One region of the Mesorhizobium sp. B2-3-10 genome, then DNA from elsewhere that is predicted to be linked to it. Evidence: predicted binding sites of a transcription regulator. Region 1 holds the regulator's gene; each other region holds the start of a gene.
What was found. The regulator PhoB, encoded in region 1, activates phosphate uptake and scavenging genes when phosphate is short. The targets are predictions, from matches to a motif close to TGTCATNNANCTGTCAT.
Positions count from the first base shown of each region.

Region 1 (3,273 bases):
ACATCACCTTGTCGCTGCCCGAGCGCAGCGTGACGGCCTTCATCGGACCGTCGGGTTGCGGAAAGTCGACGCTGCTGCGCGTCTTCAACCGCATCTACGAGCTCTACCCCAAGCAGACCGCCGAGGGTCAGGTGCTGCTCGACGGCCAGAACGTTCTCGACCGCTCGCAGGACCTCAACCTGTTGCGCACCAAGATCGGCATGGTGTTCCAGAAGCCGACGCCGTTCCCGATGTCGATCTATGAGAATATCGCCTTCGGCGTCAGGCTCTATGAGAAGATCGGCAAGGCCGAGATGGACGGCCGTGTCGAGCAGGCGTTGAAACGCGCCGCGCTGTGGAACGAGGTCAAGGACAAGCTCAATGCCAGCGGCCTCAGCCTGTCGGGCGGCCAGCAGCAGCGGCTTTGCATCGCCCGCACCGTGGCGGTCAAGCCGGAGGTCATCCTGCTCGACGAACCGGCCTCGGCGCTCGACCCATTGTCGACCGCCAAGATCGAGGAATTGATCGACGAGTTGCAGGCCGACTACACGATCGTCATCGTCACCCACAACATGCAGCAGGCCGCGCGCGTCTCGAAGCAGACGGCTTTCATGTATCTGGGCGAGCTGGTCGAATTCGACAAGACCGAGAAGATCTTCACGTCGCCTCGCGAGAAGCGCACGCAGGACTACATCACCGGCCGCTTCGGCTGATCTCACGCATACGAGGACCAGGATCATGGCCGAACACACAGTCGCAGCCTTCGACGAGGATCTCGGACAGATCAGCAAGCTGATCAGCGACATGGGCGATCTCGCCGGCACGATGGTCGGCGGCGCCACCAAGGCGCTGCTGAATTCCGACAACGCGCTGGCACAGCGCGTCGTCTCCGACGACGCCATCATGGACGCGCGCCAGCGCGAACTCGATGATCGCGCCATCACCCTGATCGCCAAGCGCCAGCCGATGGCCGACGATCTGCGTCATGTCGTCGGCTCGATCCGCATGGCGGGCGATCTCGAACGCATCGGCGACCTTGCCAAGAACATCGCCAAGCGCGTCGGCTCGGTAGGCCTCACCGCCACGCCGCGCGACTTGTCGCATTCCATCGACTCCATGGCGCAGCTGGTGCTGATCCAGGTGCAGGGCGTCGTCGAGGAATATGCGGCCGGCGATGCCGCCGCCCTCGCCAAGCTCAGGAATGACGACGAACGCATCGACGTCAAATACACTTCGGTCTTCCGCGAACTCCTGACTTACATGATGGAGGATCCCCGCAACATCACGGCTTGCACGCATCTTTTGTTCTGCGCCAAGAATCTCGAACGCATCGGCGACCATGTGACCAACATCGCCGAGAATGCGTATTATGTGCTGACCGGCACGCAACTGCCCGCCAACCGTCCGAAGCAGGACGAGACGGCGATGTCGGTGCCGGCGGCTTGACGGCAGGGATGATCGATCGATGATCGCGCCACGCATCATGGTGGTGGAGGACGAGGAGCCGCTGGGCGTGCTCCTCCGCTACAACCTGGAGTCCGAGGGTTACCAGGTCGAGGTGGTGACACGCGGCGACGAAGCCGAGATACGCCTCCAGGAAAACGTGCCCGACCTGCTGGTGCTCGACTGGATGGTGCCGGCGGTTTCCGGCATCGAACTCTGTCGGCGCCTGCGCATGCGGCCCGAGACGGAGCGACTGCCGATCATCATGCTGACGGCGCGCGGCGAGGAGAGCGATCGCGTGCGCGGCCTCTCGACCGGCGCCGACGACTATCTGGTCAAGCCGTTCTCGACGCCGGAATTCATGGCCCGGGTCAAGGCGCTGCTGCGCCGCGCCAAACCGGAAGTGCTGTCCAGCGTGCTCAAGGTCGGCGACATCGTGCTCGACCGCGAATCGCACCGGGTCTATCGCAAGAAGAGCGAGATCCGGCTCGGACCGACCGAGTTCCGGCTACTCGAATTCATGATGCGCCATCCCGGCCGCGTGTTCTCGCGCAGCCAGTTGCTCGACAATGTCTGGGGCGAGACGATCTACATCGACGAGCGCACCGTGGATGTGCATGTCGGCCGCCTGCGCAAGGCGGTCAACAATGGCCGCATGCCCGATGTGATACGCACCATCCGTGGCGCAGGCTACGCAATCCGCGAGGATTGAGATCAGGCCACGTTCTTGCCGGATCTCACCTGCACGCCCGGCGCGAAAATCTCCTGGTCGACGAAGGTGAGCGCGCGCATGGCGCAGCCCTCGCGGATCAGCGGCAATTCGTTCGGCTCTGTATCGAAGGAAATCGATTTCGAATGCTGGCCGCCGGCGGTCTGGGCGATGGCCTCGCGCAAGGCCGGCTCGATCAGATCGAAGGCGGCGGCGCTGACGCCGACCATCGCAACCGGCGCCGGATCGATCAGCGCGAACAGGCTGCCAAGGCCATAGCCCAGCGCCTCGCCGGCCTTGCGATAGGCCTCGCGCTCCGGTCCGTCTCTTTCGCGCGCCGTAGCCGCCAATGCGCGCATGTCGGCGTCGCTGACGTCGACCGGTTTGGCGTCCTCACCCAGCTGTCCTGCATTACGCCAGATGGCATAGTTGCCGGCATAGGCCTCGACGCAGCCGCGCCGCCCGCAGCGGCAGAGCGCGCCGCCGGGGCGATGGATCATGTGGCCGAACTCGCCGCCCGAGGAATGGGTGCCGGTGAACAGCTCGCCCTTCAGCACCAGCCCCATGCCGATGCCGTGCGAGAGCAGGATGGCGATGAAGTCGTCGCGGTAGCGCTCGGGGTCGCGCCAGCGCAGCGCCACAGCCATCATGTTGCAGTCGTTCTCCATGGTGGCGGGGATGCCGAATTCGGCTTCGAGTATGTCGGCGAAGGCAATGTCCGTCTGCGGCGTGATCGGCGACCACAGCATGGCGCGCGCCTCGGTGTCGGTGATACCCTGGATCGCCAGCGCGATGCGGGCGATGCTGGCGACGTCGAGGTCGGGATCTTCGAGGCGGCGGCGGACGATGGCCACGCATTCGCCGATCAGCGCCTCGCGGGACATGGTCAGCGTGTCCAGCCGGCGCTGCTCCTCCGATATCACCTGGCCGGCGTAGTCGATGACGGCGACGGAGAGGAAATTCAGCGACAGCACCACGGTCATGACCGCCGCGGCCTCGGGGTTGAGACCAAGGCCAACCTGCGGCCGGCCGCGTTTCAGTGAGCCGGCCTCGTTCGGCTTGCCTTCGCTCAGGATACCTTCGCCGATCAGGTCGGCTGATATCGCCGATATGGTCGAGTGGCTCAGGGCGGTGGTGGCGGC
Region 1 is NZ_VFVT01000001.1:1,000,811-1,004,083, forward strand. Features, by position in the region: gene pstB (phosphate ABC transporter ATP-binding protein PstB) at 1-692, shown strand, start outside; gene phoU (phosphate signaling complex protein PhoU) at 718-1,425, shown strand; gene phoB (phosphate regulon transcriptional regulator PhoB) at 1,445-2,134, shown strand; gene FJ943_RS05115 (ROK family protein) at 2,137-3,273, opposite strand, start outside.

Region 2 (3,273 bases), 810 kb from region 1:
GGAAGAAGGCCGACTGGATCAGGCTGAAGGGAATGTAGTCGGACGAAAGGATGTCGAGCAGGCCATCGCTGGCCAAGGTGCGAGCCGAGACATTGCCCGAATGCGAGGCGCCGCGCATGACATTGGGCGCGCCCATAAGCACGCCGAGCCCGGCGGCCTTCGAGGCCCGCGCCGCTTCCTCGGTGGTCGGGAACTCGGCGACCCGCACGCCCTGCTCGATGGCCTCGTCGACATGAGCGGACGTCGCATCGTCATGGCTCGCGAGCACGATGCCGCGCTCCTGGCAGGCGGCGGCGATGAAGACGCGGTTCGGCCCAGAGTTGCGTGCCGATTCGTCCATCCGCTTCTCGCAGAATTTCTGGAAATCGCGATCCGAGAGTTTCAGCTTGCGCTGGTAGTAGTAGGCATAGGTTTCAAGGTTGACGAACTGGCGCTGGCCCGGCGCGTGGTCCATCAGCGACGCCAGCTTGACCCGTTCGTCACCGTCGAAATTGGCGAATGCGTTGAGGCAATCCGGCGCTGAAACCTCGCAGCGAAGATGCAGGAAGTGATCGGCCCGCAGACGATCCCGCGCGACGCTGTCCTCGATCGCATCGGCCAGCTTGCGGATGTCGTCCAATGTCAGGTCGGCGTCCTCGTCCATGCCGACGCGCAAGGCATCTAGCACGGTCGTGATGCCGGCGGTCGCCACCTGCGCGTCATGGGCGAGCACCGCGGCGATCGGGTTCCAGCGCACTTTCGGCCGCGGCGCATAATGGCCCTCGAGATGGTCGGTGTGGAGTTCGACCAGCCCTGGAATGATGAAGTCGCCGCCCATGTCCTCGCCGATCCGGGCAGCACCGGCATCGATGCCGGCGATCAAGCCGTCGCGCAGCACCAGTGAGCCTTCGACGATCTCGTCGGCAAGAACGATGCGGGCGTTGGAAAGAACAGTTTCGGCGGTCATTGCGGGTAGTCCTTGGTTCTTGCAGTCGGGTTTCGTTCAGGCGGTTTTCCGGGCCGGGCGGCGTCCGAGCGCGTGCTGGGAAAGCACCATGAATGGCGCGCCGGGTTCGGGTTCGACGAACAATGTCAGCGCGTCCACGAGCACGGGCTGGCGCAACACATCGGCGAACAGGCTGTCGATCGCCGCGCGCAGGCGAGGGCTTTCCTGTGGGCCGGCCCGGCCGGACAGGGTCATGTGGAAGCGGAAGGTCTCGAAGACATAGGGATAGCCCCATTGGCAGAGATTGCGAAACTCGGCCGGCTTCAGCGAATCCGGGCTGCGCCGCTCGATCTCGGCCTCGGACAGCGGCGCGCGAAACCGGTCGAAATCGCGTACCACATTGTCGGCGAAGCGGTTGAGCGGCGGCAGCGGCCCTTCCGGCACCAGCGCGAAGAAGCTGTCGATCTGGCTGACGACCAGGCGCGGGATCGTGACGACAGGCGTAACCTCGGCAAAATGATCCAGCGCCGCGCGCAGCGAGGTCTCGGTCTCCGTGGCAGCCAGGTGGAAGGGCGCCTTCAGCGTCGCGTGAAAGCCGTAGCGGCGTGCCGAGGCGGTGTGGAAGGCCACTTCCGCCGCCGACAGATCGGCAACGGCCTCAACCGGCCTGGTCGCGGCACCGAACGGATCGCGGCCCAGCCAGTCGGCGGCGATGCGCGCCAGCGGCTCGTCCTGCCGGGGGGTGAAATAAATGGCATAACGCATGGGAAGTCCTCGTCAGAACCGTTGCCATAGGTGATTTCCATGACGGATTGACGAAGCTTTGACGGGTTTTAGAAGGCAAATCGACCCCTAGGGTCCTTAGCCGACGATTTTTCCCAGCTGGACCAATAAGTTCGGCCGGAAACGCGAGACGGTCAGGCCTTCATCAACCATTCGTGCTCGGGCGCATTGTGGAATTTCCAGGTCCGCTTCGGTCCGGCCATCACATTGAGATAATAGAGGTCATAACCGTGGCAGGCGGCACAGGGGTGATAGCCCTTGGGCACCAGCACCACATCGCCGTCCTCGATCGCCATGGCTTCGTCCAGCGCACGATGTCCGCTTTTGTCGGCATCGGTGTAGACGCGCTGGAAGGCAAAGCCCTGCGGCGGGTTGAGGCGATGGTAGTAGGTTTCCTCCAGATAGGATTCGGCAGGCAGATTGTCCTGGTCATGCTTGTGCGGCGGGTAGCTCGACGTGTGACCGCCGGGCGTGATGACCTCGACGACCAGCAACGAGTCGGCCGGCTGGCCTTCCGGCAGGATGTTGGTGACGTAGCGCGTATTGGTGCCCTTGCCGCGCACCTCCTGGCCGAGATCGTCCGGTCCGATCACCCGGACCGGCAGGCCACCGCCAAGACCAGGCGCCGAGCAGACGCCAAGTTCCAGCTCGGTATCGGCCGTTACCGACCAGTCCGATCCCTGCGGCACGTAGACCGACCACGGCTTGCCATCGAAGGGCGACATGCGCTCGCCGAGCAGGCCGAGATCCTTGCCGCCGGCTTTCGCGGTACCCTTGCCGGTCACGAACACCAGGCAGACTTCGCGGTCGTCCGTCTTTCCCGAGGCGCTTTCGCCCGGCTTCAGCCGATGCAGGTCGAAACCGACATAGGTCCAGCCGGCGCTTTTCGGCGTCACATGGGCGACGCGGCCATGGCCCTTGTCGGCCTTGACGAGCAGTTTCGACATTTTGTCTCTCCTATCCTAGCCTTCCAACTTCGTCATCCTGGGGCGGAGCAGGAGCGAAGCTCCGTCGCGAAGACCCCAGGATCCATGCCGTTACCTTCGTCGAAGGGCGCAGCGGAGCGGAATTCCTGCACCGTCACAACGCTTCAAAGTCATGGCATGGATCCTAGGGTCTGCGCCGCGTCGCTACGCTCCTTGCTCCGCCCTAGGATGACGAAGCGATGGGCGTTTCGGCCAATCGCCGACGTGTGCGATCCGTTACGCTCGCAGTATCCAATCCACAAAACTGCTCGCGCCATGGACCGCCTATTCCTTCGGATCGGCCGGAGGCTTCGTCTCGTCGGCCGGCTTATAAAGATAAAAAAATTGCCAGGCGCCGTAGCCGGCAAAGCCGAGCGCGATGACGCCCCAGAACGGCGTGCCGGTGGCGAACTCGATGACCGACCAGATGAAGCAGACCGCGACGACGGCGACACGCCGCCACAATGGCCGGAAGAAGGGGTGCTCGGAATCTTTCATCTGGCCAGCCTACAGCAAGCCCGGCCTGGCGAGAACCCGATCAGGCATTCGGAAACCCTTGCGTCTCCACCGTGTAGCCGGCTGATGTCATCACCCGCATCA
Region 2 is NZ_VFVT01000001.1:193,076-196,348, forward strand. Features, by position in the region: gene FJ943_RS01010 (alpha-D-ribose 1-methylphosphonate 5-triphosphate diphosphatase) at 1-946, opposite strand, end outside; gene FJ943_RS01015 (DUF1045 domain-containing protein) at 983-1,690, opposite strand; gene iolB (5-deoxy-glucuronate isomerase) at 1,843-2,655, opposite strand; gene FJ943_RS01025 (DUF3329 domain-containing protein) at 2,959-3,171, opposite strand; gene iolE (myo-inosose-2 dehydratase) at 3,212-3,273, opposite strand, start outside.
Region 2: a site for PhoB is predicted at 1,730-1,746, ahead of FJ943_RS01015 (DUF1045 domain-containing protein). Genes of this name have one in related genera too.

Region 3 (3,273 bases), on a different contig from region 1:
CAGCGGGCCATTCGGGATCAGGCCCGAGCGCCAGACTTCGACGAAGTCGTTGGGGTCGACGGCGCCCTTGGCGACTTCCTTGTGGAAGGTGCCGGAGGTGTAGCCGTTCTTGAAGTCGCCGATGCCCGAGGAATCGTCGACTGCGACATCTACCTTACCGTCACGCACGGCCAGAACGTTGTTTTCGTGGCCGCCATTGAACTGGGTCGACGCGAAGTAGGTCTCGTTCGAGGCGCCGGTGGTCTTTGGAATCTGGGTCAGCGGGATCAGGTAGCCGGAGGTCGAATCCGGATCGGCATAGCCGAGCTTCTTGCCCTTGGCTGACTTGATGTCGGTGATCCCCGACGTCTTCAGCGCCAGCCCGATCGAATAGTAGCCGGTGGAGCCGTCGGTCTGCTTGGTGGTGAGGATCGGGGTAACCGCCTTCGGATCCTTGAGATAGACGCTGGCGTAGCCGGAAGCGCCGAGTTCGGCGAAGTCGAGCGTGCCGCCGAGCAGGCCCTGGATGACGCCGTCATAGTCAGCGGCGGGGAACAGCGAAACCTTCTCGAAGCCAAACTCTGCCTTCAGGTGATCGGCCAGGCACTGGTAGTTGCGCAGCCGGTCGGTTTCGTTTTCACCGCCGAGAATGCCGACGCGAAATTCCTTCATGTCGGCGGCATGGGCCATGCTGGTGGCCATGGCGAGCACCGAAACGGCACCGAAAACCATCTTCCTGAACATTGATATCTCTCCTGTAAGTTCCGGCCCCGCGCCGGCAGCGTTCTTGATCTTGACAAGTGCCCTTGACGCGGGCGGACGATCCAGGCTGCTCGCTATTGGCCCTTACTGGGCTCAGTATCCCGGGAATGCGGGCTCGAGCGGTCCGGCGGATGCGGCGATCTTCTGCTTGAAGGCAACACTGGTGGAGGTGATGACCTCCGATATCTCGCCGCCATTGCTGTCGGCGCCATAGACAAGACGCACGGCTTGGCGGTCGAGCTCTTCGGGCGGCCCGTCGAAGACGACCTTGCCGGCGGCCATGCCGATGATGCGGTTGCAATAGGTGCGGGCGGTATCGAGCGTATGCAGATTGGTGACAACGGTGATGCCTTCGCGCAGATTGATGTCCTGCAGAGAATCCATCACCACCTTGGCGTTGAGCGGGTCGAGCGAGGCGATCGGCTCGTCGGCGAGGATCACCCTGGGCTGCTGCATCATGGCGCGGGCGATGGCGACGCGCTGCTGCTGGCCGCCCGACAGCGTGCCGGCGGGCTGAAGTGCGGTGCGGGCGATGTCGAGCCGCTCGAGCGCGGCGACCGCCTCCGCGCACTCGGCGCGCGAAAACATGCCCAGAAGATTGGACAGGGTCGAACGGTGGTTCAATTTGCCGAGCAGCACGTTGGTCAGCACGTCGAGGCGCGGCACCAGGTTGAACTGCTGGAAGATCATGGCGCAGTCGCGCTGCCAGCGCCGCAGCGGCGAGCCGCGCAGCCGGGAGACCTCGGCGCCGTCAAAAAAAATCGACCCCTGGCTGGGGTCGACAAGACGGTTGATCATGCGAAGAAGAGTGGATTTGCCGGCGCCCGAACGACCGATGACGCCGACCATCTGCCCTTGCGGGATCGAGATGTTGACGTCGCTGACGGCGGTGTTCTTGCCAAATCGTCGGCTGACGCCGCGGATTTCGAGCGTGGCAGAGTTTGCTGACATGGGCTGGTTCCAGTCCGGTCCATATTGATCGTCAGGCACTCGCCTAACGCAACCACATGAACCTGCCGTGTCGCGATGATGTCAGTTTTGTTACGCTCCACAGGCGCGGCGACTGGCGCCTTGCGGGCGATCAGCCGAGCACCAGCAATTCCTCGAAATGCTTCATATCGCGGAATGCGCAGAAGGCGGGAGCCTTGATCTCGATCACCGGCGCCTGGCGCGCGAAAAGCGCCAGGCAATCGTCAAACAGCGCCTGCCACGCGGCGGCCCTATCATCATCAAAGCGCTGGATCTGATAGGCGAAGGTGATGTGGAAGACGTAGGTGTCGTGATCGGGATGCCGGTAGCCGAACGGCACCGCGAGCGCATCGCGCCATGCACGCATGATGCGCGCATCCTCGTCGGTCGCGCCGGCAACGGTGAGGCCGGTCGGCAGGACCTCGGCCACCTTGATGTTGAAAGGGCCGAAGCCCTGGAACCCCTTCAGGCGCTCCAGATAGAGGCGGGTCATGGCGTCGATGCTGGTGTCGAGCGGCACGTCCCGCGGCCAGAAGGGCAGGCGACGGCGATATTCGATTATGCCCTGGAAAAGGGTCATGTGCAGGCTGGAAACCGGCGTGAAGGCGAGGCGGTCGGCATCAGGCATTGCCAGCATCTTCTCGCGGACGGCCAACACCACCGCTTCCGAAGGCGAGCCGCTGACCAGATGGCTGACGACGGTGTTGCCCGGCTCGAGGAGGAAGTTGCCTGACGCGTCGTAGCGCGTGCCGAGATGCGCCGGCGACGCCGGATCGGAGCCGGCAAAGAATCCGGCGAGCGAGGGTCTGACAGTGTCGAGCATGGCGATCTCCTTCAAGGAGATCGCGTCCTGTCCGAGTCCTGTGTCAAGGGTATGAACAAGCCGGTGATATGACGATGATGTGAGGGCTATGCCTCTTTGCCCGATGCCCGTTCTTCGTGTTTCTCCAAAAACGCTTCGGCCGTCAGCTCCCGAAAATCATCGAGCGCGGCGCGCAGCCTCGCGTGATCCCAATCCCACCAGGCAAGCGCCTGGTAGCGCTCGGCGGTGCGGCGGTCGAAGCGCTCGCGGATCGGTTTTGCCGGTACGCCGGCGACGATCGTGTAGGGCGCGACGTCCTTCGAGACGACCGCGCCGGCGCCAACGGCGGCGCCGTCGCTGACGGTGACGCCGGGCAGGACGGTCGAGCCGTGGCCGAGCCAGGTGTCGTGGCCGATGATGACGCGCTTGGCGCGGCGCTCGGCGAAGAATTCGCTCTCATGCTCGGCGTCGTCCCAATAGTCGGAGGCGCGGTAGGTGAAGTGGTGCAGCGTCGGCCGCCAGGTCGGGTGGTTGGTGGCGTTGAGGCGCACGCTGGCGGCGATGTTGGCAAATTTGCCGATCGTCGCGCACCAGACCGCGCAGTCCTGCATCATGTAGGAATAGTCGCCGAGCTCGCTTTCCGAAACCCGGCTGCGGTCGGCGATCTCGGTCCAGCGGCCGAGTGTCGAGTTGTGCACCTCCGCCGTCGGGTGGACCAGCGGCGTCTCCGATAGCTTCCTGGTCATGCGGCGATTTTTCCC
Region 3 is NZ_VFVT01000003.1:13,604-16,876, forward strand. Features, by position in the region: gene phnD (phosphonate ABC transporter substrate-binding protein) at 1-723, opposite strand, end outside; gene phnC (phosphonate ABC transporter ATP-binding protein) at 835-1,692, opposite strand; gene FJ943_RS09710 (DUF1868 domain-containing protein) at 1,823-2,533, opposite strand; gene FJ943_RS09715 (acetyltransferase) at 2,620-3,258, opposite strand; gene phnL (phosphonate C-P lyase system protein PhnL) at 3,255-3,273, opposite strand, start outside.
Region 3: a site for PhoB is predicted at 1,771-1,787, ahead of phnC (phosphonate ABC transporter ATP-binding protein). Genes of this name have one in related genera too.